Regions from separate parts of the Halomonas sp. IOP_31 genome, predicted to be linked through region 2. Evidence: riboswitches for the same ligand, from Rfam matches in the RefSeq annotation. Region 2 holds a riboswitch; the other holds the start of a gene.

Region 1 (15,197 bases), on a different contig from region 2:
GTCACCGACATCCCCCGGGCGGTGGATTTCTACACCCGGGTGCTGGGGCTGGAGGCGCGCTATCGCGACGCCGAGCGCGTCGACCTGGTGCTCGGCGACATCGCCCTGCGCCTGCATCCGGTCGATACCTCGATCGCGCCGCGCGCCGGCTGCCCGATGCCCGGCAGCCTGGACATCTGCTTTCGCAGCCTGCTGCCGCTCGACGAGGTACAGGCGCACCTCGATGCCCTGGCCATTCAGGTCGAGACCGGCCCGGTGGCCCGTCAGGGCGCCGGCGGGCCGATCGTCTCGCTGTATCTGCGCGATCCTGACAACAACCTGATCGAACTGTGCCGCCCCGATCGTCAATAGTTTCCATCCCCCCGCCTTCATCGACCTGGAGATCCGTCATGGCCGATCCGCTTTTCGACAGCCCCGAAACGTTCGCCGACGAAGCCCCGCAGCCTGCCGACACCACCATGGCCATGGTGGTCTACGCGTTGCTGCTGGCCGGCTTCGTGGCCGGCATCACGCCGATCGTCGGGGTGATCATCGCCTACGTGTATCGCGGCAAGGGCCCGCCGTGGCTGGATGGGCATTACCGCTACCAGATCCGCACCTTCTGGATCGGCCTGCTGTATGCCATCGTCGCCGCGCTGCTGTCGCTGATCGGCATCGGTCTGATCCTGATGCTGGGCTTGGCGATCTGGCTGATCGTGCGCTGCGTCAAGGGCTTCAAGGGCCTTCAGGAAAAGCGCGCGCCGAGCAATATCGAAACCTGGCTGTGGTAGCGTGACGGCATGAGTGACCGAACCGACCCCAGCGCCTTGCAAGCGCGCTTGATCGCCGCCCTGTGGCGCCTGCTGTCGCATGCCCGGCCCATCACGCTGTGGCGTCTGGCGCGCCGGTTGGGGCCGCTGGTCTATCGCTTCAGCGCCCGCGAGCGCAAGGTGACCGATATCAACCTGCGCGAGGTCTACCCCCAGTTCGACGAATCGCGGCGCGCTCACCTGGCGCGCGACAGCCTCCGTCATTCCACCGCGACGATGCTCGAGCTGGGCTTCGCCTGGATGGCCGATCCGGCCCGGGTCGAGGCCTCGATCCAGGCCGTGCACGGCCGCGAGCTGCTCGACGAGGCCCGCGCCGAGGGCCGCGGGGTGGTCGTGCTGGCGCCGCATTTCGGCAACTGGGAAGTCCTCAACTTCTGGCTGTCCGCACACTTCCCGTTCACGGCGATGTACGAGCCGCCCAAGATCGCCGAGCTCGATCCGCTGATCCGCCAGGGCCGCGAGCGCATGGGCGCGGCCTTGGTGCCCACCAATTCACGTGGCGTCGCCGCGCTGCTCAAGGCGCTCAAGCGTAGCGAGGCGGTGGGCATCCTGCCCGACCAGGAGCCCGACTGGCGGGGCGGGGTATTCGCCGATTTCTTTCATCGCCCGGCCTATACCGGCACCCTGCTGCCCAAGCTGGTGGCGCGCACCCAGGCCCGAGTGGTCACCGGCGTGGCCCGCCGCCGACAAGCCGGCGAAGGCCAGCCACAGGGGTTCGAGATCCATTTCCTCGCCGCCGACGAGCGCGTCTACGATGCCGACGAGGCCATCGCCGCACGCGGCGTCAATGTCAGCGTCGAGGCGGCGATCGCCCTCGATCCGGCGCAGTATCAGTGGGAATACAAGCGCTACCGCAAGACCCCCGAAGAGCAGCAACAGCGCAGCGACTACCGCCGCCACCGGCTCTATCGCTGAACCCGCACGGCTACTTGGGGCGCATGATGCCGGGCCTTGCTGTCGCACGCGGCGCGAAGGTCGCCTTCCTTTCGCACACCGCTTGACCGGCGCCGCGGCGTTACCCACACTGCCGACTGTGCGGGCGCGTTCCCGCACACGCTTGACGGGGTGCCGGTGGAACCGGCTGAGATCGCCTTATGGCACGGCAATACGCCGTGGCGTCATGGCGGGGCCCGTTGAACCTGAACTGGCTAGGACCAGCGTAGGGATCAAGCGACATGCAGCCGGATTCCATCGGCCTGCCTCTGTCCTCCCGGCGGTCCTCCCTGACAGCGCCTACCCAAGGGAGAACACCATGAGCAAGACCACCCACTTCCTCGCCGAAACGGCCCAAGTCGACGAAGCGGCCATCCAGGCCTTGCCCGGATCGCGCAAGATCTACGTCGAGGGTACGCGTCCCGACATCCGCGTGCCGTTGCGTGAGATCAGCCTCGCACCAACCACGACTTCCGGCGTCGATGAAGCCAATCCGCCGCTGCTGGTCTACGACACCTCCGGCCCCTACACCGACCCCGACGCCCACATCGACCTGCGCCAAGGCCTTGCCGAGCTACGCCGCGCCTGGATCGACGAGCGCGACGACAGCGAGCGGCTCGACGGCCCCACCTCCGAGTATGGCCACCGCCGCGCCAACGACCCGACGCTGGCCCCGCTGCGCTTCGACCTGACGCGTACGCCACGGCGCGCCAAGCCCGGGCGCAACGTCACCCAACTGCACTACGCCCGTCAAGGTATCGTCACCCCGGAAATGGAGTTTATTGCCCTTCGCGAGAACCAGCGCCGGCAAGCACTCTCTACAAAGTACGCAGGTACCGAAGAAGTCGAACGGATACTCGGCCACCAGCACCCGGGCGAAAATTTCGGCGCCCGCCTGCCCGAGGAGATCACCCCGGAATTCGTGCGCGATGAGGTTGCCGCGGGCCGGGCGATCATTCCCTGCAACATCAACCATCCGGAATCCGAGCCGATGATTATCGGCCGCAACTTCCTGGTGAAGATCAACGGCAATCTGGGCAACTCGGCGGTCACCTCCTCCATCGAGGAAGAGGTCGACAAGATGACCTGGGGCATCCGCTGGGGTGCCGACACCATCATGGATCTGTCCACCGGCGCCAACATCCACGAGACCCGCGAGTGGATCATCCGCAATGCCCCGGTGCCCATCGGCACCGTACCGATCTACCAGGCGCTGGAGAAGGTCAAGGGTGCAGCCGAGGACCTGACCTGGGAAATCTTCCGCGACACCCTGATCGAACAGGCTGAACAGGGCGTCGACTACTTCACCATCCACGCCGGCGTGCTGCTGCGCTACGTGCCGCTCACCGCCAGGCGCGTCACCGGCATCGTCTCCCGCGGCGGCTCGATCATGGCCAAGTGGTGCCTCTACCACCATCGCGAGAGCTTCCTCTACGAGCACTTCGAGGAGATCTGCGAGATCTGCAAGCGCTATGACGTCGCCTTCTCGCTGGGCGATGGCCTGCGCCCGGGCTCGGTGGCCGACGCCAACGACGAGGCCCAGTTCGCCGAGCTCGAGACCCTGGGCGAGCTGACCCGCATCGCCTGGCAGCACGACGTCCAGGTGATGATCGAGGGCCCCGGCCACGTGCCCATGCAGCTGATCAAGGAGAACATGGACAAGCAGCTCGAGTATTGCGACGAGGCGCCCTTCTACACCCTCGGCCCGCTGACCACCGACATCGCCCCGGGCTATGATCACATCACCTCCGGCATTGGCGCGGCGATGATCGGCTGGTACGGCTGCGCGATGCTCTGCTACGTCACGCCCAAGGAGCACCTGGGCCTGCCCGACAAGGACGACGTCAAGACCGGCATCATCACCTACAAGATCGCCGCCCACGCGGCGGATCTCGCCAAGGGTCATCCGGCCGCACAGAGGCGCGACAACGCCTTGTCCAAGGCGCGCTTCGAGTTCCGCTGGGAGGATCAGTTCAACCTCGGCCTCGACCCGGACACCGCGCGGAAATACCACGACGAGACCCTGCCCAAGGACTCGGCCAAGGTGGCGCACTTCTGCTCCATGTGCGGTCCCAAGTTCTGCTCGATGAAGATCAGCCAGGAGGTCCGCGACTATGCAACCGAACACGGCCTGGACGGCGACCGGCAAGCGGTGATCAAAGGCATGGAAGAACAAGCCGAGCGATTCCGCGAGCAGGGCGGCGAGCTCTATCGCGACGTCTGAGCGCCGCGTCGACCTCTGACGACACCGCGCCGCGCCGACCACACCAGTCGCGCGGCGTCTTTGGTTCGGACTCTCGAAGCGCCTTGCCATGGACCCGGAACGCGGGTTGGTATAGCGTACCCGCGATGACACACCGGATGGCTACCGGCACACAAAGGAAATCAGGATGCACAAGACACTAGGCGGCAAGACGCTCGGTCTACTGGTGGGTTTGCTGGCGCTGTCGCGGCTGACCATGGCCCAGGTAGAGACCCCGGCCAACGAGCCGGTGGGCCATTACCCATTGCCCGAATCGAGTGACATCGTCGGCCAGATACGGACCGTCGAGGCCAGCGGTGAGGAGACTCTAATCGATATCGGCCTGCGCAATGGCGTCGGCTACAACCCCATGGTCCTGGCCAACCCCGAGACCAATGTCTGGGTGCCGGGCGAAGGCACCGAGGTGGTGGTGCCCACCCGCTTCATCCTCCCGCCGGGTCCGCGCGAGGGTATCGTCATCAACCTGGCCGAGATGCGGCTGTATTACTATCCGGACACCGCGAAGGGCGAGACGCCCCGTGTCGAGACCTATCCCATCGGCATCGGCCGCATGGACTGGCAAACCCCGCTCGGCCGCACGACGATCACCGCCAAGGTCGAGGATCCCGCCTGGTATCCGCCGCAGAGCGTCATCGAGGAAAGCGCCAAAAACGGTAAAAAGCTGCCTTCCGTCATCCCCGCCGGGCCCGACAACCCGTTGGGCAAATATGCCATGATCCTCGGTATACCGGGCTATCTGATCCACGGCACCAACCGCCCGGCCGGGGTGGGCATGCGCGTCTCTCATGGCTGTATCCGTATGCTGCCGGAGGATATCGCCGATCTGATTTATCGCGTCCCGGTCGGTACCTCGGTGCGCCTGATCAACCAGCCGGTCAAGTTCGGCTGGGATAACGCCGGCATCCTCCATGCCCAGGTCTACCCCGAGGTCTACCCCGCTCAGGCCGGCGCCGACAACGCCGATGCACGCCTCGACGAAGCCCTGGATGCCGCGACTCAGGCAGCGGCCGGCCGGCGTTTCCTGGTCGATTATCGCCGCCTGAAACAGCAGCTCGAAGCCCCCGACGGCATGCCCGCCGCACTGTCGCTCGCCGGCCGCCCCTTCCCGCTGCCCGAGCCGCCGCTGGCGTCACTCTACAGCCAAGTGGCAACCAGTTCAGCCCAGACTCCGCCGGAGTAGACCTCGCCGAATTAGACGTGAGCCATGCCTGGCGCACCACGAACCAAGCCACACGCTCGCGTGTGGCTTGGTTCGTTCGCAGACACTCCTGGTACGGAGACGCTCCTGGTGCGGAGACGCTATAGCTTGTCAGCGATGCGCGTCTCAGCGTAACGAGGTCCATAACACCGGCGCACCGGGTAGCTGGAAATCGATGGCCATCATCACGCTCAAGGCGGTAATGGTGAAGATCGAGAAGATGAAGACCTTCTTCGCCCATGCCTCGTCGTTGGTCGTGCGAAAACCGGCCAGCGCCATGTACAGCCAGTAGCCGCCCATCGCCGCGGCGACGATGAGATAGCCATAGCCCGCATAGCCGGCGACGCTGAGCAGCAGCGTCGCCGCGAGGAACGCGACGATATAGCCGGCGATATAGTGCTTGGCGGTTTGCACACCTCGAATGACCGGCAGCACCGGAATCGATGCAGCGCGATAGTCCTTGAAACGGAAGATGGCGATCGCGTAGGAGTGCGGCATCTGCCACAGGCAGAAGATCAGCAGCAGCGTCAGCGCACCCAGGTCGAACTCGTTGCTGACCGCGCAGTAACCGACCACCGGCGGTGTCGCTCCCGACAGGCTGCCGATCAACGTACCGTACTCGGAGTGGCGCTTCAGATAGAGGCTGTAGGCGCCCACATAGATCGCGAAGCCGATCGCCGCGAACAGCAGGGCCGTCGGCGTGGTGCCGATGTACAGCACACCGAAGCCGGCCAGCCCCAGCAACGTGGCGAAGACCAGCGTCGCTCGGGGCGACACCAGCCCCTGAACCAGTACCCTGTCCTGGGTGCGCTCCATCAGCCGGTCGATATCGCGATCGATATAGTTGTTGAACGCACAGCCGGAAGCGATCACCAGCGCAATGCCCACCACCGTGGCCAACAGGAGCACGAAGTCCACGTTGCCCTGCGAGGCCAGGAAGAAGCCCCCGGCCACGGAAATCAGATTGCCGAAGATGATCCCGGGCTTGGTGAGGGAAACAAACGCCCTGGCTTTCACCTGAAACGACTTACCCACCGAGCATCACGTTCGCATGCAATTGGCGCATGATCCATATCGAACCGCCGACAATCAGGATCAGGATCGCCACGGTGAAGACCAATGTCGCGAGTTTCCAACCCTCGTCCGCCTTGGCGTTCAGGTGCATGAACAGCACCAGCTGCACCGCGATCTGGAACACGGCCGTCACCAGGATGGTGAGCACCGTCGTCAAGGTACTGAAAGCGCCTGTCATGACGAGCGCGAACGGTATCGCGGTCAGCACGAGAGAAACGATCAGACCGATCACATAAGAACGCACACTGCCATGACTGTGCTGATCGTGAGAGGCTTGTCCGCTCATATCAGGACTCCTATCAAATAGACCAGGGAGAAAACGCAGATCCAGACGATATCCAGGAAGTGCCAGAACAGACTCAGGCACATGATCCTCGATCGTGTCATCTCGTTCAGGCCCTTGGTCTGCAACTGGACCAGCATCACCAGGATCCAGATCAGACCAAAGGTCACGTGCAGACCATGGGTCCCCACCAGCGTGAAGAAGGCCGACAGGAAAGCGCTGCGATCAGGCCCAAAGCCCTCGAGTATCAACTCCGTGAACTCGTAGAGTTCCAGGCCGATAAAGCCGGCGCCCAGCAGGAAAGTGGCCACCAGCCAGACCTTGACCTGCGATACACGGTCGGCGTTCATCGCCAGCACCGCCATGCCGAAGGTGAAGCTGCTCACCAGCAGCAGAAGGGTGTTGACCAGGATCAACGGCAGATTGAAGATCTCGTCCGGTGTCGGGCCGCCCGCCGTGCCCGAAAAGAGCACACCATAGGTGGCGAACAGCACCCCGAAGATTACCAGGTCGCTCATCAGATAGACCCAGAAACCAAACTGCTTTATCTCTGAGGCATCGTGGTGCTCATGCCCGGACTGGGCATGAGCGTCGTGCTTGTTAAGAGTATCGGTTGCCATGATTACGCCTGCACCCCCAGGTTATCATCCTCGTTACGGGCATCGCTGCCGGCATTGACAAGTCGTGCATGGTGCTCTTTCTCGATCCGCTCGACTTCCGCCGCCGGAATGTAGTAGTCAATGTCGTCATTGAAGACCCGCATCATGAAGGCGATGAACATGCCCGCGGCACCCACGCCGACAAGCCACCATATATGCCAGACCAACGCAAAGCCGAAGGCGATACTGAACGCGCCGATGATCGGGCCCGCCGCCGTATTTCTGGGCATGTGAATATCTTCATAGGGCGGTGCTGACTGCTCGAACTTGCCGTGCTTCTTGAGTTCCCAGAAAGCATCGCGAGATTCGACATGCGGCAGATGCGCGAAGTTATAGTGCGGCGCCGGTGACGATGTCGCCCACTCGAGTGTCCGGCCATCCCACGGGTCGCCGGTGATATCCACATTCTTCTTGCGATCGCGAACACTCACGACGAACTGGATGGCGGTGCAGGCGATGCCCAGCAGGATCAGTATCGCCCCCACCCAGGCCACGATAAAGTACGGCTGCCAGTCGGGATTGGCGTAAGACTGCATGCGACGCATGGCACCGAAGAAGCTCAGCACGTAAAGCGGCATGAAGGCCACATAGAAACCGGTGATCCAGAACCAGAAGGAACGCTTGCCCCATTTTTCGTTGAGCGTGAATCCGAAGGCCTTCGGGAACCAGTAAGTCATCCCCGCCATCATGCCGAACACCACGCCACCGATGATGACGTTATGGAAGTGGGCGATGACGAACAGGCTGTTGTGCAGCACATAGTTGGCCGCAGGAATCGACAGCATCACACCGGTCATCCCACCGATGGTGAAGGTAATGATGAAGCCGATCGTCCACAGCACCGGTGACGTGAACGACAGCCGGCCACGGTACATGGTGAACAGCCAGTTGAAGATCTTCACCCCGGTCGGAATGGCGATGATCATCGTCGCGATCCCGAAGAAGGAGTTGACATCGGCGCCCGCGCCCATGGTGAAGAAGTGGTGCAACCAGACAGTGAACGACAGAAAGGCAATGACCGCTGTGGCCCAGACCATGGTGGTGTAGCCGAACAGGCGTTTCTTGGTAAACGTCGCGACGACCTCGGAGAACACCCCGAACGCCGGCAGAATCAGGATGTACACCTCAGGGTGGCCCCAGGCCCAGATGAGGTTGACGTACATCATTATATTGCCGCCCATGTCGTTGGTGAAGAAATTCATCCCCAGGTAACGATCAAGGGTCAGCAACGCGATGGTCGCGGTCAGAATCGGGAAGGACAGAATGATCAGCACGTTGGTGGACAGCGCTGTCCAGGTGAAGATCGGCATGCGGAACAGCGTCATGCCTTTGGTGCGCATCTTGAGAATGGTGACGAAGAAATTGATACCGGTCAGCGTGGTACCGATTCCCGATATCTGCAGCCCCCATATCCAGTAATCGACCCCCACGCCGGGACTGTACTTGATCCCCGACAAGGGCGCGTAGGCCAGCCAGCCAGTCTTGGCGAACTCACCGACGAACAGCGAGATCATGGTCAACGCCACACCGGCGATGAACAACCAGAAGCTCAGGTTGTTCATGAACGGGAAGGCGACATCGCGCGCACCGATCTGCAGCGGCACCACCAGGTTCATCAGGCCGATGACCATGGGCATGGCGACGAAGAAGATCATGATCACGCCGTGGGCGGTGAATATCTGATCATAGTGCTCGGGAGGTAGATACCCCTCGGCGCCGCCGGCGGCCATGGCCTGCTGGGTACGCATCATGATGGCGTCGGCAAACCCCCGCAGCAGCATGACCAGGGCCACCAGGAAGTACATGATACCGAGCTTCTTGTGATCGACGGTGGTCAGCCACTCCGACCACAGCCATTTCCAGCGCTTGGTGTACGTCAGCCCGCCAAGGATAGCCAGGCCACCAAGCGCGATAACGATGGCGGTGACCACGAGGATTGGCTGATCATAGGGAATATCGTCAAGACTCAGTTTTCCGAACATAATGTTACTCCGCTGCCTCCGCGCTCATGGATGCCTCGCCATCACCGCCGTTGTTTCCACCCGCCTCACGTCCAGCGTTTTTGAAGCTCTCGACGATATTGCGATAGAGCTCGGGCGATACGTCGGAAAAATAGAGCACCGGAACATTGGTTGACGGTTCCGCCAACGTCGGGTACGTGTCGTTGAATGTAAGCGACTTGGGCGCCTGCTTGACCTTGTCGACCCAGGCTTCGAACTCTCCCTGGGGCATTGCCCTTGCGTCGAAGAGCATCTTCGAGAAGCCGGCGCCGCTGTAGTTGGACGACCTGCCATCATAGACACCCGCCTCACTGGCGATCAGGTTGACGTCGTTGTCCATGCCCGCCATGGCGTAGATCTGACTACCCAGGGCGGGTATGAAGAACGAATTCATCACTGACCCCGAAGACACATGGAAGTGAACGGGCACGTCGACGGGAATGGCCACCTCGTTGACCGTGGCAATATCCTGCTCGGGGTAGATGAACAGCCACTTCCAATCCAGCGAGACGGCCTGGATCTCGAGCGTCTCGGCCTTTGTCCCGAGTGGCTTCTGTGGCGCCAGCGAGTGCGAGGTTTTCCAGGTAATGATGGCCAGGATCAGGATGATCACGCTGGGTATGAGCCAGACGACGATCTCTATCTTGTTCGAGTGGGCCCAATCCGGCGTGTACTTGGCGGCCAGATTGCTGGCGCGGTAACGCCAGCCGAAGACGACGGTCATCACGATGACCGGAATCACCACGATCATCATCAGCAAGAAGGCCGTGATGATCAGTGTCTTCTGCGCTTCCCCGACGGGGCCCTGCGGATCCATCAGCGCCGAGCTACAGCCACTCAACAGCACTGGCAGCAGCAATAGCGGCAATCTAGTTAAAATGGGGGAGTATTTCTTTTTCCTCATCTCTCGACCTCGTCAGAGCATGGAGACGACCATCGGCAACAGGTGCGCCAGGAACACGACCCTTGCGTGCCGTCGGCACGACGTTGTTGCCAAGGTGCCTGTCCGGTGCATACCGCAGACCGCCTGGGCACTGCTGGGCAGTGGCTGATTAGAAATGACGCGCTGGCTCGATAATCCGGCGTGGACTGGACTCGGCAAGCATGAGCGACATGCTAGCCCACACACCGCGAAACGCGGACATTGTGCTCGAATCGAGCACTCATGAGAAGGGACGATTTGCCGCAGGGTTGCGCGCCTTGACAGTCACGCAATCCTTTGATCTGGATCAGGGCCACTGCTGATTGGCAACGGAGTCAGCGACGACGCTTGTCTGGCGATTGCCGTATTTCCGTCCAGATAAACAGGATGGCACCCACAACAATCCACACGTCCGCCAGGTTGAACGACGGCCAGTGCCAATGAGCGTAGTGAAAGTCGAGAAAGTCCTCCACGTAGCCCAAGCGTAAGCGATCCATGACATTGCCCAACGCCCCGCCGAGGATGACGCTGAGCGCGAGCCGATAACTCAGTATGCGCGGTGAGCGCCAAAGCCAGTACACCAGCAGCACCGAGATGACAAGAGCCAGCCCGATTAAAAACGTCTGCTGCCAGCCACCGGCATTCGCGAGAAAGCTGAACGCCGCGCCGGGATTATGACGATGAGTCCAGTTGAAAAAGGAGGTGACAGGGACATTTTCTCCATACGCGAGCATGACCCTGGCAAGATACTTGCTTGCCTGGTCCACCAGCAGTAGCAGCAGCGAGAGCCACAGCCAGTGCATGGCCCTTCCCGGCTCGCGGCCTTGCTCCGCAGCCTGCTGGCTATAAGTGGCCATATCCCCTTTTCCTCCTGATTCAGATCTAGACCCTGCTCGCCGCGGAGCGGCAAACCTCATATATCCGAGCGATGATGCCCGCGGATTCGGCTGACCAGGAGCACGCCTAGTCCGAGTGCGATCAGGCCGAGCACTGGCCAGTCACGCCAACGCACGTAAGGGGTCGCGCCAGTGCGCGGCGTAACCTCGGCGTTGAGGGTGGCCACTTCGAATTGCGGCGCACGCTTGACCACCTTGCCTTCATGACTGATGGCTGCAGTGACACCCGTATTGGTAGCCCTGAGCAGATCACGTCCGGTTTCGATGGCCCGCATGCGCACCATCTGGAAGTGCTGGAGGGGGCCAAGCGAGCGACCGAACCAGGCATCGTTGCTGATATTCACCAACAGCTGCGCTTCGGGCAGCAGCTCGGTGACCTCGGCACCAAAGATTGCCTCGTAGCAGATGAAGGCCCCGACGGGTACTCCTGCCGCTTGCAGCACAGGCGCCTCCCGGCCCGGCGTGAAATCGGACATGGGCGCCCCGAGCACGTCGAGGGCCGACCCCAACAAGTTCCGAAATGGTACATACTCGCCAAAAGGCACCAGGTGGCGCTTGTAGTAGAACCCCGGCGGATCGGAGAGGCTGACCACGGCGTTGTAGTTGCGGCCATCCGCCTCGCGTACCGGAACACCTACCATCAGCGATGTGCCGGCCTGGTCGGCGAGTGCCTCGAGTCCCGCCAGATACTCTGTGGCCTGGTCATACCATACCGGAATCGCCGCTTCCGGCCAGATCACGATATCGGCCCCGAGTTGCTGCTCGGTAAGCGCCTTATAGCGTTCAAGCGTGACATTCCGGTAATCCGGGTCCCATTTCTTATCTTGCGCCATGTTCCCTTGCAAGAGGGCCGCATCGATCGGCTCGCCGGCTGGCTGCGTCCACTCGCGGTCCAGCAGTTGCAAACCGGCGAGAACGGCGGCCAACACGCCACCGACCAGCGTAACACGGCGCAGGCTGGGGCCCAGCACGATCCAGGCAAGCCCGCCGGCGAGCAATGCCACCAGAAGACTTACCCCAAGCACCCCGAACACCGGCGCGATGAGCGCCAGTGAAGTATCGGACTGGCTGTAGCCGACAAACAACCAGGGAAAGCCGGTCAAGAACCAGGTGCGCATCCATTCACTCAGTACCCATGCCGCCGGCAGCCCTAGCCACAGCGCCATTCCATCCATTTCAGGACACAGGCGGCGCACGAGATACACGGCAAACCAGGGGAAGAGGGCGAGTAGCGAGACGAAAGCCGCCGTGGCCAGCATGGCCACCACGGGGCCATTGCCGTATTGGCTGATGCTGACAAAGACCCAGGAAACACCGACGCCGAAGTAACCAAGGCCGAAGAGATAGGCCGACCACAACGCCTGGCGCCTCGAAGGCTGCGCGGCCAGGGCAAAAAACGCAGCCAGCGCGATCACCGCCAACCACGCCCAGCCCACAGGGGCAAAGGCAAGCGGCAGGCTGCCCCCTGCCAGCAGTGCCAGCAGCCCTTTCAGCAGCGGCCTGTCGCGCACGCCCGTGTAGAGGCCAGAGAATAACGCGCGGTTATCGTCAGCCATTCTCGCCTCCGCAGACAAGACCTATCCTGTCACTCATGCTTCTGCTCCGCTTGATCAAATCCCGTCAACTCATTCGCTCGGCTGTCCGGAGTGGCTGCGTAATGTCGCAGCGAGGGCTGTTGCGCCAGTGCATCACCTTCGCGTCAGTCGACCCTGGTCGTGCTGCAGCGCCATCGCGGCACATCAGCCTTGTGGCAAGACCCCTTCCAGGCCCGCTGAGACCAGAACGAACAGCACGAAGCCACCCACGAAAGCCAGCGGCGAGGCGTGGGTGTCGTCGACGCTTTCATGAGCCTCGGATATCATGTCCTCGATGGCGGCAACCGTAAGAAGGCCTGCGGTGAATGTCAGTGCCGCGAACTTGAACGCCTCCGGTTGGTTTCTGAGCACGAAATAGGCAAAGACGGCTGCCGAGAGAGCGGGAATCGCAAAGGAGGCAGAAAGCAGCAGGCGCTTGCTGCGCGGAAACCCCTTGTCCTTCATGTTGGCAATTGCCGTGAAGCCCTCGGGAATATCCGCGAGGACCTGGCCCACCGCCAGGATCAAGGCAACCGACAGCGAGACCGCCGACCCCGCTCCGACCAGCAGGCCGTCGCCGAACAGGTCGATGGACACGGCGATATAGATCATCCAGACGCTCGTCTGGTCGCTATCTCCCTGCTGGTCTTGCCGCCCTTGAATGGCCTCGACGAGTTTCTCGATGCCTATATAAGCAATGCCGCCCAGAGCGAAGGAGAGCGCAATCAGCCAGGCTGAGAGGCTCTCCAGTACACGCGGCATGATCTCCACCGCCACCACCGCAATGACCAGGCCGGCGGCGCCATGAAGGGCGTAATTGAGACGCCCCCCGGTCGTCCGCGAGAGCTCTGCAACCAGCCCGCCACCGAAGTTTCCCAGCGCTGGAAGCAACGCCAGGCCAAGCACCATCCAAATGCTATCCATGATCACCTTCCCTGGTTCGATGTCTAGCTATCCGCCTTCAAGCGCTTGCCGGCGAAGCGGGCGGGGCCGAGCTTTCCGGCGACACCTTGACGGAGGCTCCACCGCCGCGTGTCGGGCCCTGTCGATTCTCGAAGCCTAACAGACGCAGCGCATTCAGTGTCACCAACACGGTGGCGCCGGTATCGGCCATGATGGCTACCCACAACCCGGTCAGGCCAAACATGGTCGTCAACAGGAAGACCGCCTTCAGGCCCAGCGCGATGGTGATGTTCTGGCGAATGTTGTTCATGGAGGCGCGAGCCAGACGAATCATGGTCGCTATGTCGGTCACGCGATTCCGCAACAAGGCCCCGTCGGCCGTTTCCAGGGCGACATCGGTGCCCGACCCCATGGCCACGCCGACGTGGGCGGTGGCCAGCGCGGGTGCGTCGTTGATCCCGTCGCCCACCATGATCACCCGGTCCGCAGCGACCATTCCCTTGATTGCCGTGACCTTGTCGTCAGGCAGCAGCCCCGCCTGGAACTCGATGCCCAGCGGATCGGCAATGGCCTTGGCGGTACGCGGATTGTCCCCGGTCAGCATCACCGAGCGGATGCCCAGCGCCTGGAGGTCCTTGATGCCCTGGGCGGCATCGGCACGCGGCTCGTCGCGCATGGCGATCAGCCCGATGATTGCACCGTCCTGGAACACCACCACGGCGGTCTTGCCCTGTTCCTCCAACGCTGCGAGACGCGCCTTCAGAGCCTCTGTCAGGACACCCTGCTCTTCGGCGTAGCGTGGCGAACCCACATAGCTGCGATGGCCGTCAACGCTTGCCTCGACCCCATGGCCGGCGATGACGCGCGCGTCCGTCCCTTGCGAAAACGTGATATGACGCGCTTCGGCATGGTTCAACACGGCTTCGGCGAGTGGATGGCTGGAGCCGGCCTCGACGCTGGCGGCCAAGGCAATGACGTCGGCTTCTTCGCGGTCATCAGATGCCGCCATCACGTCGGTAACGACCGGCTTCCCGGCGGTCAGGGTGCCGGTCTTGTCAAAGGTCACGAGGCTGGCCTTGGCGGTGGACTCGATCACCGCACCGCCCTTCATCAACAGCCCGCGGCGTGCCCCGGTGGACAGCGACGAGGCGATCGAAGCCGGCACCGAAATCACCAGCGCACACGGGCAGCCGATCAGCAACAGCGCCAGCGCACGATAAACCCATTCCCCCCAGACGCCGCCGAAAAACAGCGGTGGAATGATCGCAACGAGTATCGCGACACCGACCACAGCAGGCATATAGATACGGCTGAAGCGATCAATGAAGCGTTCGGTGGGCGCACGGGCTTCCTGTGCTTCTTCCACCAGGCGAATGATCCGCGCGATGGTATTGTCCTCAGGTGCCTTGGTAACCTCGATGCGCAGCACGGCATCATTGTTGATCGATCCGGCAAACACCGACTCGTCCGTGGTCTTGCTCTTGGGCACCGATTCGCCGGTCACCGGCGATTCATCGATCGACGACGTTCCTTCGATGATCTGCCCGTCGGCGGGAATCCGGTCGCCGGGTCGCACGACGACGACCTGACCGATCTTCAGATTCGCGGCATTGACCTTGCGGGTCGCCCCCTGTGCGTCTTCGACCAGCGCCGTCTTGGGCACCAGGTCGCCCAGCGCGCGAA
Region 2 (15,197 bases):
TTGTGCGGGGTTGCCGTGCGCGTAAACTGGCCATAGCAAGAATGTTAGCGACAGCCACAATCACAACAGGAGCCGCCCGCATGTCCGTCCGAGATATCGCCCTCTATATCGATGGCAAGCCCGTGCCGTCGCAGTCCGGTGACTGGCGCGAGGTGATCGATCCCGCGACCCAGAAGGTCGTCGCCCGGGTGCCGTTCTGCAGCGTCGAGGAGGTCGACCTTGCGGTGGCCAGCGCCCAGGTCGCCTTCAAGACCTGGCGCAAGGTGCCGCTGGCCAAGCGCATGCGCATCATGCTCGCCTTCCAGGCGCTGATCCGCGAACACACCGGCGAGCTGGCGGCGCTGATCACCGAGGAGCACGGCAAGACCCTGCCCGACGCCGAGGGCGAGGTGGGGCGCGGCCTGGAAGTGGTCGAGCATGCCTGCTCGATCACCTCGCTGCAGCTCGGCGAAATCGCCGAGAATGCCGCCAGCGACGTCGACGTCTATTCGCTCAACCAGCCGCTGGGCGTGGGCGCGGGGATTACCGCGTTCAACTTCCCGATCATGCTGCCGTGCTTCATGTTTCCGCTGGCCATCGCCACCGGCAACACCTTCGTCTTGAAGCCTTCCGAGCAGGACCCGTCGTCGACCATGCGGCTGGTCGAGCTGGCCCATGAGGCGGGTGTGCCGCCCGGTGTGCTCAACGTCGTGCACGGCGGCCCCGAGGTCGCCAACCGGTTGTGCGACCACCCGGACATCAAGGCCGTGTCGTTCATCGGTTCGACGCCGGTCGGCACACAGATCCACGCCCGCGCCGGGGCCGCCGGCAAGCGCGTGCAGGCGATGATGGGCGCCAAGAACCATTGCGTGATCATGCCCGACGCCAATCGCAGCCAGGCGATCAACAACCTGCTGGGCTCGGCGTTCGGCGCCGCCGGCCAGCGCTGCATGGCCAACTCGGTACTGGTGCTGGTCGGCGAAGCGCGCGAGTGGCTCGACGAGATCGTCGACAAGTCCCGCGCCATGACCGTCGGCCCCGGCACCCAGCGCGACGCCGACCTGGGCCCGCTGGTGTCGCCGCCGGCGCGCGAGCGGGTGGTGGCGCTGATCGGCAAGGGCGAGGCCGAAGGCGCTACGCTCAAGCTCGACGGCCGCGGCCTGAGCGTCGACGGCTATCCGGACGGCAACTTCGTCGGGCCGACCCTCTTCAGCGACGTGACCGCCGACATGGCCATCTATCGCGAGGAGATCTTCGGTCCGGTGCTGTGCGTGGTCGGTGTCGACACGCTGGACGACGCCATTGCGTTCATCAACGCCAACCCCAACGGCAACGGCACTTCGATCTTCACCAACTCCGGCTGGGTGGCCAAGCGCTTCGAGAGCGACATCGACGTCGGCCAGGTGGGTATCAACGTGCCGATCCCGGTGCCGGTGGCGTATTTCAGCTTCACCGGTTCGCGGGCCTCGAAGCTCGGCGACCTGGGGCCCAACGGCAAGCAGGCGATCCAGTTCTGGACCCAGACCAAGACCGTCACCGCGCGCTGGTTCGAGCCGGAAAACGTCTCCTCGGGAATCAACAGCACCATCTCGATGGGCTGATTCGTACCATGCTGTAACGCGGCCTCGTCTCGCCGGAGACGGGGCCGTCCTGCGTTGAGAGAAACAAAGAGTCAGTGCGTCTAGACGATCCGGCACCTCTGAAGCAACTGAATGACCGGCTCGAGCTGGCTTTCGTGAAGCACCAGCAGGGTCGTGGCCTGCGGCTCGCCCTCGGCGGGCGTGACGATGGCGAACTCGCCCTCTTCGAGGTGGAATTCGTGGACCTCGCAGGGCCCGGAAGTCGTCAGGCAGCGGATCGAGCGGTAGACGTCGTCCTCGCCGTAGGTAAGGCGATGATAGATCTTGAAGAAGGTATAGAGAAGCAGCCCCTGGTCGAACGCGGGCCAGCGCGCCGGGGTGCTGCGAGTCAGCTCGTCTATCGCCTGGCCGGCCTGCTCGGCCTGGGCGATCGCGTCGTCCAGCGGCCTTTCGAGCAGCGAGCGGTCGTCGCAGGGCAGCGCCTGGCCGTCGCGTCGCGCCTGGCGATAGCGGGCCTCGACGTGGCGCAGGTCGGCGAGGTTACGCAGGGCATGATCGCTATGATTGAGTTCGCCGAGCTGGAAGTTGCCGTTTTCCCAGCCGTGGATCACCCGCACCTTCAGGTCGGCCGCGGCCAGCGGGCGGTCGAGCAGAGCGTGCAGAGCGACCGGCAGGTGGTCCCAGCGTGCATGAACGTGATTGCCGAACGCCTGGTAGGGATCGGCGAAAAGCGCATGCAGCCGGCCGGGGGCATGCTCGTTGGCTTCGTGATAAGGCATGGCGCTTGGACCCTATGTCTGCGTTATTCTTCGTTGTTGTGTCATCGTTTCAGACCGTCGAATGATACGTTGAGCCGGCGGTTCATGCAGCACCGCCAGGCCGGACGCTATGCCCGGCACATCCGAGGTTACGACAATTTGCCATAACTTGGGTTATCGGCGCTGCGGCGTTAATCTTTAATCGACACACCTACATTCACTGTCGCCAGGGGAGTCCTGTCCACAGGGCGGGCTGAGAGTGCGGCTTTACGAAAGCGCTGACCCTGGAACCTGATCCGGTTCATACCGGCGGAGGAAGTGCGACATGCTTTACGCGACCCTGGCCGCGCTCGCTGCGGCGTTGCTGTTGTTTGCCATCCTGGGACTGCGCGCGAGCCGCGCGGGGGACGCGCTCGACGACTACATGACCGCGCGCAATTCGCAGCCGGCTACCACATTAGGGCTGTCGTTCCTGGCCTCGGGAATGGGCGCGTGGATTCTCTTCGCCCCGCCGGAAGTGGGGGCCTTCGTCGGCCCGGTGGCGCTGGCCGGCTACGCCATCGGCTCGGCGCTGCCGTTTCTCGTGCTGGCATTGTGCGGCCCGGCGATCCGCCGTCGCCTGCCCGAGGGGCGCAGCATCGGCGAGTTCGCCGCGGCGCGGTTCGGCAGTGGCGTACGCCGCTACGTGGCGCTGATCTCGGTACTCTACATGGCCTGCTTCCTGGCCGCCGAGTTGAGCGCCATCGGCGGGATCACCGAATTGCTCTCGCCGCTGTCGGGCAGCGTGGCGATCGTCGCCGTGGCGGTGACCACGCTGGCCTATACCGCCTGGGGCGGGCTGCGCGCGAGTCTGGTCACCGACCGCTGGCAGGCGCTGTTGCTGAGCGCGCTGCTGCTGGTCGTCGGCGGGGTGGCGCTGGCGCGAATGCCCGCGTTGCCGGCCTCGGCCGCACTGCCCGACGTCGCGTTCGGCGATGCGCTGGGCGTGGCGCTGACGCTGGTGATCGCGGTGACCGCGGCCAACCTGTTCCACCAGGGTTACTGGCAGCGCGTCTGGGCCGCCCGCGATTCCCGGGCGCTGGGACGCGGCGCCGTACTCGGCGCCGTGACGACGGTAGTGGTGGTCGCCGTCGTCGGCGGGTTGGGAATCCTCGCGGCGCTGAGCGGCGCCCGGCTCGGCGAGCCGCCGATGCCGTTCTTCGCCCTGCTGAACGGCGCGCCGGGCTGGCTGAGCCTGCTGGCGCTGGTGCTGGCGGTGACGCTGGTCGCCTCGAGTGTCGATACGCTGCAGAATGGCATCGCCTCGCTACTGGTCGGCGAGGGTGACAGCCTCGACCGACGCGGGCTGTCGCTGAGCGGGGCGCGCTGGATCACCCTGGCGTTGATGGTGCCGGCAATGCTGGTGGCGCTGCAGGGCGTGTCGGTGCTGCGGCTGTTTCTGATCGCCGATCTGTTATGCGCCACGGCGGTGGTGCCGGTGCTGTTGGGGCTCTGGTCGCGGATGAGCACCGCTGCGGCGGTGGCCGGTGGGCTGGCCGGGCTGAGCGGCGCGGTGCTGCCGGGCTGGATCGCCCAGGGCAGCCTGGCAGGCGGTCTGCTGGCGGCGAGCTTCCCAGGCGGCGCGCCAACGCTGGCGCCATTCCTCGGCGCGCTGACGGCGTCGGCGGTGGTGAGCGTGGCGGTGGCATGGCTGCGGCCGGTGAGGGCGCTGTCGGCCCAGTGATCGGCTGGCTCGCTGGCTGCCCGCTGTGCCACTCCGCGACCGGAGGCAGTTTGCAAGCGGGCCGCCGCGCTTTCAGACTGAGTCGGCTAGGCTGTTATGCAGCCTCGCAACAGACCCGCCCACGTGACCAGTTCAGGGAGTAGCCGTGATGAGTGATGAACCCCACGCCGACCCGCGTCGTCGCTATTCGAGCCCGGTGGTCGACGGCCCTGGCAAGTCGGCCAGCCGCGCGATGCTGCGTGCGGTGGGCTTCGAGGACGACGATTTTTGCAAGCCGCAGGTGGGCATCGCCTCCACCGCCAGCCAGGTCACGCCCTGCAACAGTCATATCGACGAACTCGCCGAGCAGGCCCGGGCGGGAGCCGACGAGGCCGGCGGCAAGGGCGTGGTGTTCAATACCATCACCATCTCGGACGGCATCGCCAACGGTACCGAAGGCATGAAGTATTCGCTGGTCTCGCGCGAGGTGATTGCCGACTCGATCGAGACGGTGGCCGGTTGCGAGGGCTTCGACGGGCTGGTGGCGATCGGCGGCTGCGACAAGAACATGCCGGGCTGTCTGATCGGCCTGGCGCGGCTCGACCGGCCCAGCGTGTTCGTCTACGGCGGGACCATTCTGCCGGGCGCGAATCACACCGACATCGTCTCGGTGTTCGAGGCGATGGGCGCCCACTCGCGCGGCGACATCGACCTGATCGCGCTCAAGCAGATCGAGGAGACGGCGATTCCCGGACCGGGCGCCTGCGGCGGCATGTACACCGCCAATACCATGGCCTCGGCGATCGAGGCGCTGGGCATGAGCCTGCCCAACTCCTCGGCGCAGAACGCCGTCTCCGACACCAAGCGCGACGACAGCCGTGCCGCCGGGGCGGCGGTGCTCGCGCTGCTCGCGCGTGACCTCAAGCCCAGCGACATCATGACCTCTGATGCCTTCGAGAACGCCATCACCGTGGTCATCGCGCTGGGCGGCTCGACCAACGCGGTGCTGCATCTGCTGGCGATGGCCAGCGCCATCGGCGTCGAGCTTTCGGTGGACGACTTCACGCGGATCGGCCGGCGCGTGCCGGTACTCGCCGACCTGCGGCCCAGCGGGCATTACATGATGAGCGAACTGGTGGCGATCGGCGGTATCCAGCCATTGATGAAGACGCTGCTCGAGGCCGGCCTGCTGCACGGCGATTGCCTGACGGTGACCGGCAAGACGCTGGCCGAGAATCTCGCCGAGGTCGCGCCGTACCCGGACGATCAGCGGATCATCGCGGCGCTCGATGCGCCGATCAAGGCGCAGAGCCATCTGCGCATCCTGCATGGCAACCTGGCGCCGGAGGGCGCGGTGGCCAAGATCACCGGCAAGGAGGGCACGCGCTTCACCGGCCGCGCGCGGGTGTTCGGTTCCGAGGAGGAGGCCCAGGCGCGCATCAACGACGGCAGCGTGGTCGCCGGCGAGGTGGTGGTGATCCGCTACGAGGGGCCGCGCGGCGGGCCGGGCATGCGCGAGATGCTGACCCCGACCTCGGCGATCATGGGGCGTGGGCTGGGCGATCGGGTGGCGTTGATCACCGATGGCCGCTTTTCCGGCGGCAGCCACGGTTTCGTGGTCGGCCACGTCTCGCCGGAGGCGTTCAACGGCGGGCCGATCGCGCTGGTCGAGGATGGTGACGAGATCACCATCGATGCCGAGGCCGACACCATCAACGTCGCGCTCAGTCACGACGAGTTCGAGCTGCGCCGCGCGGCCTGGCGCCAGCCCGAACCGCGCTATCGGCGCGGGGTGCTGGCCAAGTATGCGCGCACCGTGAGTTCGGCATCGCTTGGAGCGGTGACGGACCTGCCGGAGTAGCCGATGGCCGCGATCCACAACGGGTCAGCGCCCAGCCCGACACAGGCTCCTCAGGGTGGCGTGGCCGTGGCTACGCTCGGGGTTGACTCGCCGTCGTCGACGACGCTTTCCACCCGATCGCGGATCGCCTGGAGGTCGTCGGCGGAGAAATGCTCCAGACGACCGGCGAGCAGGTCGCTGATGCGCTGAGAGGGGATGCCGGCGCGCCGGGCGATTTCACGGTTGCCGAGTTCTGAAAGGGCGATGCGGCGAGTGACTATGCGCATCAGACGGGTGCGATGTTCCATGTCTCGAACATCGAAGTCCCGTTTGCGGCACTGTGCGCGTGAGGCACAGTTGCCGGTTTGTCGTACCGCGTCCATGAGGCTCCAGAAGTGACAATCGGACCCCTCAAGCATGCGCAATTTTTTCCCGCGCGACCAGTGCAAATTCAAGCTTTTTCAGGGGCATCTTGCCGCGCATCGGCCGCTACCGTCGCGAGGCGTCAAATCTCGTCGCGTGGCGGCGTGGGGCGCACCAGGATCTCGTTGACGTCGATGTGTTGGGGCTGGCTGATGGCGTACATCACCGCGTTGGCGATATCGCGATCGGCCAGGGCCGGCTCGCGGCGGGCGTTCGGCAGGGGAATACCGTTGCACGGCGTTGCGCCGTGCAACGGGAGGGGCGTGCGTTAGATGACCCGATCGGTACGCAGCACGCAGGCCTCGCTGTCGTCGTCACGGTCTTCCTCGCCGTAACGATTGGCCCCGGAGCGCAGGCTGACGCTCAGGTTGTTGTGCGCGTCCTCGGTCTCGGCCGGCAGCAGGTGCTTGACCGCGTCCTTCTCCTCGAGCAGCTCCTTTTCGGTGGCGTCGAGGCGCTTCTGGGCGGCGTCGTCGATGGGCAGGCCCTGGACGATCTGGTAACGGCCGTAGCGGCAGCGCACCGGGAACGAGAACACGATGCCCTTGGCGATGCCGTAGCTGCCGTCGGAGACGATGCACATGCTGACGAAGTCGCCCTCGGGCGTGCCCATGTACCAGTCGCGCATGTGATCGATGGCGCCCTGGGCGGCCGAGGCGGCACTGGATTGGCCGCGGGCGTCGATGATCTCGGCGCCGCGCTTCTGGACGCGCGGAATGAAGGTGTTGTCGACCCAGTCGTGATCGAGCCCGGGCCAGATCGGTTCGCCCATCGCCTCGGCGTTGCGCACGTCGGGAAACTGGCTGGCGCTGTGGTTGCCCCACACGGCGACCTTGCGGATGTCGGCGGTGTTGAAGCCGGTGCGGTTGGCGATCATGCCCTTGGCGCGGTTGTGGTCGAGCCGGCTCATCGCGGTGAACTGCGACGGCGACAGGTCGGGCGCGTTGCGACTGGCGATCAGCGCATTGGTATTGGCCGGGTTGCCGACCACCAGCACCTTGACGTCGGGGTTGGCGTGGTCGTTGAGCGCACGGCCCTGACGGCTGAAGATCTCGGCGTTGGCGGCCAGCAGATCGGCACGCTCCATGCCCGGGCCACGCGGCTTGGCGCCGATCAAAAAGGCGAAATGCACATTGCGAAAGCCGTCTTCCGGGTTGTCGTGCAGCCGCACGGCATGCAGCAGCGGGAAGGCGCAATCCTCGAGCTCCATGGCCAGACCGCGTAGCGCTTCCATGGCTTCGCTGCGCTCGATCAGCTGCAAGATGATGGGCTGATCGGTGCCGAAGACCTCGCCGGCGGCGAGACGAAAGAGTAACGAGTTGCTGATGCTACCGGCGGCGCCGGTGACGGCGATGCGGAAGGGGCGTTTCATCATTGGGTTCCCAAGGCTGGTTGGATGGTGGCGCTAGCCACGCGACATCGTCATCTGGCCCGATCGAAGCCGATGGCTGCGCGCTGAAAAATGGCCGTCGGGCTCCGCGGAGCCCGACATACAGGCTAGCATAGAGGGCTGGAGAATTTTCAGCGACCCCCACCATCGTGGCACAGGCTGGGTCTTGCCACATAGGGAAAGGCCCGTCCCAGGTAGCGATCGGCGCTGGCCGTGTCCGCATGATCGAGCAGTGTCGAGGGGTGCTGGTCGAGGATGTGCGGGGTATGGCGACGCAGCCAGCCGAAGGTGATCGGCGTGACGATGACAGTGCTGGCGGGCGCTTGTCCCGGCTCCATGACGTCGGCGATCAGTAGCCGGCAATCGTGGCGGATGGTGCGCAGCGAGAGTATCTCGTCCTGGGGCCGGTCGAGATTGAGCACATTGGCTATCGCCAGCGTCAGTACCGGCGCCAGGCCGCCCCGCGCCACTATCCGTTTCAGATAGGCCGGCGAAAAGTAGCTGTCGGCGCCGTCGTCGGCGCTGATGCATTGCCAGGCATACCAGTGCCCAGGATAGAGCGGTAAAGGAGCGTTTGACGGCTGCACTAGAACCCTCACAAGTCCGTGTGAGTGGATAGTCAGTATGGAGAGCAGCCGCGGGGACACTCAATACGAATCTTCTGGCACCTATACGCGGCATGAAGGGTTGGTTATTTTAGCTGAAGGGCGTTCGATCACGGACAGAAGATCTTCGCATGTCGCCTGATATCCTTGAGGTAAAAGGCTGACGTGACGCTAACGGATCGCTGGGCGAGCGTTTTCAGCGATGATTAACCGGGCAGGGACATAAAAGGGGCCGGGTATTGGAAGCCTCAACGAAGCGTACACGGGGAAGCATGGACGGCGCGACACAGCGCTTGCGGATACGCAGCGAACAGGTGCGCATCCTCTACGACGGGTTGTGGCTGCCGATGGTCTCGGTGGTACTGGTCGCGGGGCTGCTGCTGGTCTCGTTGTGGTCGGTCGTCGACCAGCGGCAGATGCTGGCCTGGGTGACGGCGGTGGTACTGATCACGTTCGCCCGTCTGGGACTGGCCTGGCGCTTTCAGCGCAAGCAACCGCCGGCCGAAGCGGCGCGGCGCTGGATGATCGGCTACGCGATCGGCTCGACCGCCAGCGGTTTGCTGTGGGGCGCATGTGGTCTATGGCTGTTTCCGGTCTCCGACTTCCAGCATCAGGTGATCCTGGTCGTGGCGCTGGCCGGCATCGCCTCGGGCGGGGCGGCGACCATGGCGCCGGTGTGGCCGATCGCGGCGACGTTCCTGATTCTTACACTGCTGCCATTGAGCCTGCGTTACCTGTGGCTGGGCGGCCCGGCGTCGCTGACCGCGGCGGCGATGGTGTGGCTCTTCCTGGGTTTTACGCTGGCCGTCAGCCATCGCTGGAACCGCATCCTGCGCGACAACTTTCATCTCCAGGCCGAGGGCGAGGCGCGCGAGCAGGCGCTGCGCGCGAGCGAAAGCCGCTACTACACCATCTTCCAGGCCTCGCCACTGGGCATGCTGCATTTCGACGCCCAGGGCCGGGTTACCGACTGCAACGACAAGCTGCTTCAGATTACCGGCGAGTCCCGCGAGCGCTTTCTGGGGTTCGACATGCTGGAATCCGTGCAGAGCATCCGCGTCAAGCGGGCCGTGCAACGTGCGCTGAGCCATGGCGAAGGCTATTACGAGGGCGACTACAGCATGCTGACGGCATCGGGCCCGGCCTTGCCGGTGCGAATCCTGTTCAGCGGCGTGCGTGACGATCAGGGCGCTATCGTTGCCGGCGTGGCGGTCGTCGAGGATTTGACCGAGCGGCGCCAGGCCGAGGAGACCATCCACCGTCAGGCTTATTACGATGCGCTGACAGGACTGCCCAACCGGCGCCTGCTCAGCGAGCGTCTGGCGCAGCTGATGGCCGAATCGGCCCACCGTGGCGAGCACGGCGCGGTGCTGTTCATCGATCTGGACCGCTTCAAGGAGGTCAACGAGTCGCTTGGCCACTCGGTCGGCGACCGGCTGCTCAATGCCACGGCGCGCCGCCTGACCGAGCTGCTGCGCGATGGCGACATCGCCGCGCGCGTCAATAGCGACGAGTTCGTGGTGGTGGTCGCACGCATCAGAGGCGATCGTCAGCAGGTGATCGATGGCGTCAACGGCGTTGCCGAGCGTGTCATGAGCGCGCTTTCCGAGCCCTACCATCTCAGCGATCGACCGCTGTTGGTGACGCCGAGTATCGGTTTTGCGCTGTTCGGCGAAGAGCAGAGCAGCGCGACCGGGCTGCTCAAGCAGGCCGAAACGGCGATGTTCCAGGCCAAGACGGAGGGGCGCGCGAAGGCCTGCGGCTACTTGCCGAGCATGCACACGGCGGCGGTATGGCGACTGAATCTCGAGCAGGACCTGCGCCTGGCGCTCGAAGGCGACCAATTGCAGCTGCATTTTCAGCCCCAGGTCGACGGCGATGGACGGATCGTCGGCGGCGAGGGGTTGTTGCGCTGGTTGCACCCGAAGCGCGGCATGGTCCAGCCGGTCGAATTCATTCCGGTGGCCGAGGAGAGCGGGCTGATCCTCGATATCGGCCAGTGGGTGCTGGACCAGGCCTGCGAGGCGCTCATGCGACTCGATGCGCGGCAGCTCCCTCGGCTGTCGATCAATATCAGCCCGCGCCAGTTCGGCCAGCCCGAGTTCGTCGCCTCGATCGGACGCTGCATCGAGCGTTCGGGCATCGATCCGTCGCGTTTGCAGCTCGAGATCACCGAGGGAGTGATGATCGACAACCTGATCGAGACGATCGAGACGATGCGCGACCTCAAGCGTATCGGCGTGGGCCTGGCGATCGACGATTTCGGGGTCGGCTACTCGTCGCTGTCCTACCTGAAACGCTTGCCGCTGGACGAACTCAAGATCGATCGCAGCTTCATTCAGGAACTCGACAACTCGAATGACGAGGCGATCGTCCAGACGATCATCACGATCGCTCGGAACCTGCATCTGACGGTCGTCGCCGAGGGCGTCGAGAGCGCCGCGCAACGCGACTTCCTGCTGCGCAACGGCTGTCACATCTTCCAGGGCTTCTGGTTCTTTCGTCCGTTGCCGTTCGATGCGCTGGTCGCGGCGATCAACGATTGTCAGAGCACGGCGTGAGCGCTCCCGAACAGCCGGGCATATGGCGCCGGTCAAGCGGATGCACTGTTGCCGGGTGCGGCTTCGGCATCGATGGCGGCAATTGCCTCGGCTGCCCGTTGCAGGGCCGGCAGGAACTCCCGGGCGCGCTCCGGCGTCAGGCGCATGGTCGGTGCCTGAACGGCAATGCCCAGATTCGAGCGCCCCTTGCTGCCGGGAACCAGCACCGCGATGCACAGCAGTCCCGGCAGGAACTCCTCGTCGTCGAAGGCGTAGCCGTCGCGACGCACACGCTCGATCTCGTGTTCCAGTGCCTCGACATCCGCCCGGGTGTTGGGCGTGAAGCGCTCCAGCGTCACGTGGGCGAGCAACCGCTTGCGCTGGGCCGGTGGCATCTGCGCCAGAAACAGCTTGCCGCTCGCCGAGGCATGCACCGGCACCCGTGAACCGGGGTGCAGGTAGAAGCGCAGCGGCGCGCTGGTCTCGACACGATCGAGATACAGCACCTCGTTGCCCGACAGAGCCGTGATGTTGCAGCTTTCGCCGATCTCCTCGACTAGCCGGCTGAGCACGCCATGACGAGCGCCGTGCACGGTGTTGTTCATCAGCAGGGTCTCGGCCAGACGCCGCAGACGCATACCGGTCCCGTAATGTCGGCTGTCGCCATCGCGCTGCAGCATGCCGGCGGCCTCGAGCTGTTGCAACATGCGGTGCAGCGTGGGCTTGGGCAGCCCGGTCTCCTCCACCAGCCCCTGCAGCGTGAAGAACTGATCCTTTTCCGCGATGACTTCCAGCAGCGCCAGCAGGCGCATCGTTGGCGTGTCGCCATCGATCTTGGCTACGTCAGACGTCATGTCGAGCCTCTCGTACGGATGGTCGTGGGCATGAGAGCAATATACCAATTCCTATATTTGGTAAAAAGCATACCATTTTTTGAAATATTCATTGACGATGAGGCGAGACGGTCGCTAGATTCTTTCCCCATGTTCCATTCGTTGGAATCCAGCGTTCCGGTTGGCTTTATCGCCACGTGGCAGGGGCGCCGTGGCTGTGCGGTCGCCACCGCGCAAAGGCCGGGCACGAGCGACTATCGGAGGGGCATGGCATGCAGGACTTCCTGATCATCGGCGGGGGTGTCATCGGCATGATGACCGCCTGGCAACTGGCCGAGGCCGGCCACTCGGTAACGCTGCTCGAACGCGGCGAATGCGGCAAGGAGGCCTCCTGGGCCGGGGGCGGTATCGTCTCGCCGCTGTATCCCTGGCGCTACGAGGAGGCGATCTCGCGTCTGGCCGAGTGGTCCGAAGGACGTTACCCGGCTCTGGCGAATCGCCTGACCGGGGAGACGGGGATCGACCCCGAGTACCGCCAGACGGGATTGCTGTATCTCCACGTCGACGACGAGGCCGACGCCGTGGCGTGGGCGCGGCAACGGGGCAAGCCGCTGGTGCGCGTGGATGCCGATTTCGTCTATGGCAAGGAGCCGCACCTGGCGGCCGGGCTCGACGATGGACTGTGGATGCCGACCCTCGGCAGCATCCGCAACCCGCGGCTGGGCCAGGCGCTGCGCGCCCGGTTGCGCACCTTGCCGAAGGTCGCCGTGCACGAGGGCTGCCGGGTCGAGCGGCTGGTCGTCGAACGGGGCAGGGTGACGGGCGTGCAGACCGCCGGGGGGCATTTCGGGGCGGCACGCGTGATCGTCTGTGGCGGTGCCTGGAGTGGACGGCTGTTGGGTGAAGTCGGGGTGGCGCTGCCGGTGCGCCCGGTCAAGGGCCAGATGATGCTGTTCAAGACGCCGCTGACGACCGGTTGTCGGCAACTGCTCGAGCGCGTGGTGTTGAAGGACGGGCGCTACCTGATTCCGCGCGCCGATGGCCGGGTGCTGATCGGCTCCACGCTGGAGGAGGCCGACTTCGACAAGACACCCACCGCGGCGGCCCATGCATCGCTGCATGCCAGTGCGGTTGCCATGCTGCCGGGGCTGGCCGAGTGCGAGGTGGAGCATCACTGGGCGGGGCTGCGCCCCGGTTCGCCCGAGGGCGTGCCCTTCATCGGCGAGGTGCCGGGCATCGCCGGGTTGTTCGTCAACGCCGGGCATTACCGCAATGGGTTGGTGCTGGCGCCGGCCGCGACGCGCCTGCTGGTCGATCAACTGTTGGGACGTGAGCCGATCGTCGATACCGCGCCCTACCGGGTACCGGCGTCCACGGATCATGAGCCCGCCATGCTGGCCCAACAAGCGACTCCCCACTGGCGCTAAGTCATGCGGATGCTTGGCACTACCCTCGAAGTCATCGCGGTGGCCGCTGGCCGATCGCGGACTACCCCAGTCGAGGGGAACCACATGAGCCAGCTCGGTATTGAACTCTTGGAAGCCTTCAGCGAGGCCTTGAACCGCCACGACATCGATGCGGTGATGGCGATGATGACCGAGGATTGCGAATTCCATGCCCTTGCCGGACCGGAACTGATGGGCAAGCGCTTCGTCGGGCAGGCCGAGGTGCGTCAGGCCCTCGAGAATGCGTGGAAGGTGCGCCGGACGCGGCCTGGGTCGATGGCGAACATGTCGTGGTGGGGGACCGGGGCTTTAGCGAGAGCACCTGCAAGGGCACGACCGTGGATGGCGTCCGCTCCGAGGCGCGCATGATCGACGCCTTCACCTTCCGCGACGGCAAGATCGCGGTGAAGAACGCCACGCCGGGGCGCTCAGGATGCACGAGGAGTGCGTGGCGGGCATGCAAACCTTCAAGCCTGATCGCCGATATCGACTGCGATCCCCAGCCCGGCGGCCATCACGCGCTGGGCTATGGCGGCAACGGGGTGATGTACTCGGCCCAGGCAGGACGCCGGCTGGCACAATGTACCATGGCTCGTTGCTCGATCGGCTCCAGTCGCATCTTCGCATGGCCCAGCGCAAAGGGCATTGCCGAGGCACGGCGAATGCCGCATGGTCGTCGACAAGAGCGCCGGCAGGCTCGGTATCGTGCGGCGCCCTTATCGGCCCGCTAACGAGGTGGCGATATGCGTGGGGCATTCGGCTTCGATCTGCGCAGCATGGAAATCTTCGTCGAGACCCTGGAGCGGGGCAGCCAGACGGCGGCGGCGCTGCACCTGGGACTCAAGCAGTCGTCGGTCTCGCAGAGCCTGGCCAATCTCGAGGAAACGCTGGGGGTGTCGCTGTTTTTGCGCCACGCCCGGCCGCTGGAGCCGACCGCCGCGGGGCGCTTCTTCTATGACCGAGCCCAACGCATGCTCGGCGAGGCCCGCGCAACGCGGCGCGAACTGCGCAGCGGCGCCTTCCAGCAGCTTCATCAGGTGCGCATCGCGCTGGTGGATTCGCTGGCCACCGCGGTTGGCCAGCCGTTGATCGAGGCGATCAAGCGTCATACCCGCGATTACACCCTGACCACCGGGCTCTCCCACCTGCACGGCCATGCGCTGCTGACCCGTCACGTCGATATCATCGTCTCCGACGACCGGCTCGAGAACTACGATGGGCTCGAGCGCCATTCGCTGCTCGACGAACCCTTCGTGCTGGTACTGCCTCGGCATTGGCATGGCGGCCACGACAACCTGCGTTGGCTGGCCCGGCAGCTGGATTTCGTGCGCTACACCCCGCAGTCGCTGATCGGCCAGGCGATCGAGCGACACTTGCGGCTCAACCAGCTGGAACTGCCCGCCCGGCTGCATCTCGACAACACCTTCGCCCTGCTGCGCATGGTCGACGCCGGCGTCGGCTGGACGATCACCACGCCGCTGTGCCTGTGCCAGGCCGGGCTCGAGCGTCTCGACGTGCAGGTGGTCGAGCTGCCCATCGCCCCGTTGCGTCGCGAATTGACGCTGGTGGCGCGGCGCGACGAGCTTGGCGACCTGCCTTCGCAGTTGGCCCGCGACAGCCGCGGGTTGCTGAAGACGCGCTGCGCCGGTGAGCTCCTGCGCCATCTGCCCTGGTTGGCCGCGCAGATCGACGTGCGCTGAAGGCTGCGTGCTGCGTTGCGGTGCACTATCGATTTTTTCGATAGCCAACCGGTGTCTGGCGCCGATGCTAGTTGCCGCGCCGGGACGAGTCTGCCCAGACTGCAGGAAGCCGCGACCGTTGCCGCGGAAAGTCGCGTCTGCGTGCGGCGAGTCGCTCGCCCGCGTTATACCGATCAGCTGGAAGGGCACAACAATGACCACAAATACCCGCAAGGATACGAGCAGTATTCACTACCGGCACGAAGATGCCGCCTATTTCGAGAAGCGCGGGCTACGTCGCCACGCCGGGCCCTGGTCGCTCTGGGCGCTGGGCGTGGGGGCGGTGATTTCCGGGCACTACTCCGGCTGGAACCTGGGGCTGGCCTCGGGCGGCTGGGGCGGCATGCTGATCGCCACCGTGCT

Evidence for each region. A riboswitch is a leader RNA that binds a small molecule or an ion and turns the genes downstream of it on or off. The one in region 2 is predicted to bind thiamine pyrophosphate.
Region 1: it holds a riboswitch for thiamine pyrophosphate, as region 2 does, so the genes downstream of both, thiC (phosphomethylpyrimidine synthase ThiC) here and K7I12_RS04235 (sodium:solute symporter family transporter) in region 2, are expected to answer to the same signal.

Annotation. Positions count from the first base shown of each region.
Region 1 is NZ_JAIRBP010000013.1:20,197-35,393, reverse strand. Features, by position in the region: gene K7I12_RS08765 (VOC family protein) at 1-351, shown strand, start outside; gene K7I12_RS08760 (DUF4870 family protein) at 390-770, shown strand; gene K7I12_RS08755 (lysophospholipid acyltransferase family protein) at 780-1,724, shown strand; TPP riboswitch at 1,861-1,992, shown strand; gene thiC (phosphomethylpyrimidine synthase ThiC) at 2,062-3,966, shown strand; gene K7I12_RS08745 (L,D-transpeptidase family protein) at 4,133-5,185, shown strand; gene cyoE (heme o synthase) at 5,330-6,238, opposite strand; gene cyoD (cytochrome o ubiquinol oxidase subunit IV) at 6,231-6,563, opposite strand; gene cyoC (cytochrome o ubiquinol oxidase subunit III) at 6,560-7,180, opposite strand; gene cyoB (cytochrome o ubiquinol oxidase subunit I) at 7,183-9,201, opposite strand; gene cyoA (ubiquinol oxidase subunit II) at 9,206-10,123, opposite strand; gene lspA (signal peptidase II) at 10,477-10,998, opposite strand; gene lnt (apolipoprotein N-acyltransferase) at 11,055-12,593, opposite strand; gene K7I12_RS08705 (ZIP family metal transporter) at 12,777-13,535, opposite strand; gene K7I12_RS08700 (heavy metal translocating P-type ATPase) at 13,573-15,197, opposite strand, start outside.
Region 2 is NZ_JAIRBP010000004.1:141,352-156,548, reverse strand. Features, by position in the region: gene K7I12_RS04245 (CoA-acylating methylmalonate-semialdehyde dehydrogenase) at 81-1,580, shown strand; gene K7I12_RS04240 (hypothetical protein) at 1,661-2,338, opposite strand; TPP riboswitch at 2,536-2,653, shown strand; gene K7I12_RS04235 (sodium:solute symporter family transporter) at 2,643-4,040, shown strand; gene ilvD (dihydroxy-acid dehydratase) at 4,189-5,880, shown strand; gene K7I12_RS04225 (XRE family transcriptional regulator) at 5,931-6,167, opposite strand; gene K7I12_RS04220 (hypothetical protein) at 6,365-6,535, opposite strand; gene K7I12_RS04215 (malate dehydrogenase) at 6,551-7,654, opposite strand; gene K7I12_RS04210 (hypothetical protein) at 7,804-8,259, opposite strand; gene K7I12_RS04205 (putative bifunctional diguanylate cyclase/phosphodiesterase) at 8,550-10,838, shown strand; gene K7I12_RS04200 (IclR family transcriptional regulator) at 10,871-11,671, opposite strand; gene thiO (glycine oxidase ThiO) at 11,923-13,077, shown strand; gene K7I12_RS04190 (nuclear transport factor 2 family protein) at 13,162-13,464, shown strand; gene K7I12_RS04185 (hypothetical protein) at 13,461-13,826, shown strand; gene K7I12_RS04180 (LysR family transcriptional regulator) at 13,839-14,795, shown strand; gene K7I12_RS04175 (amino acid permease) at 14,989-15,197, shown strand, end outside.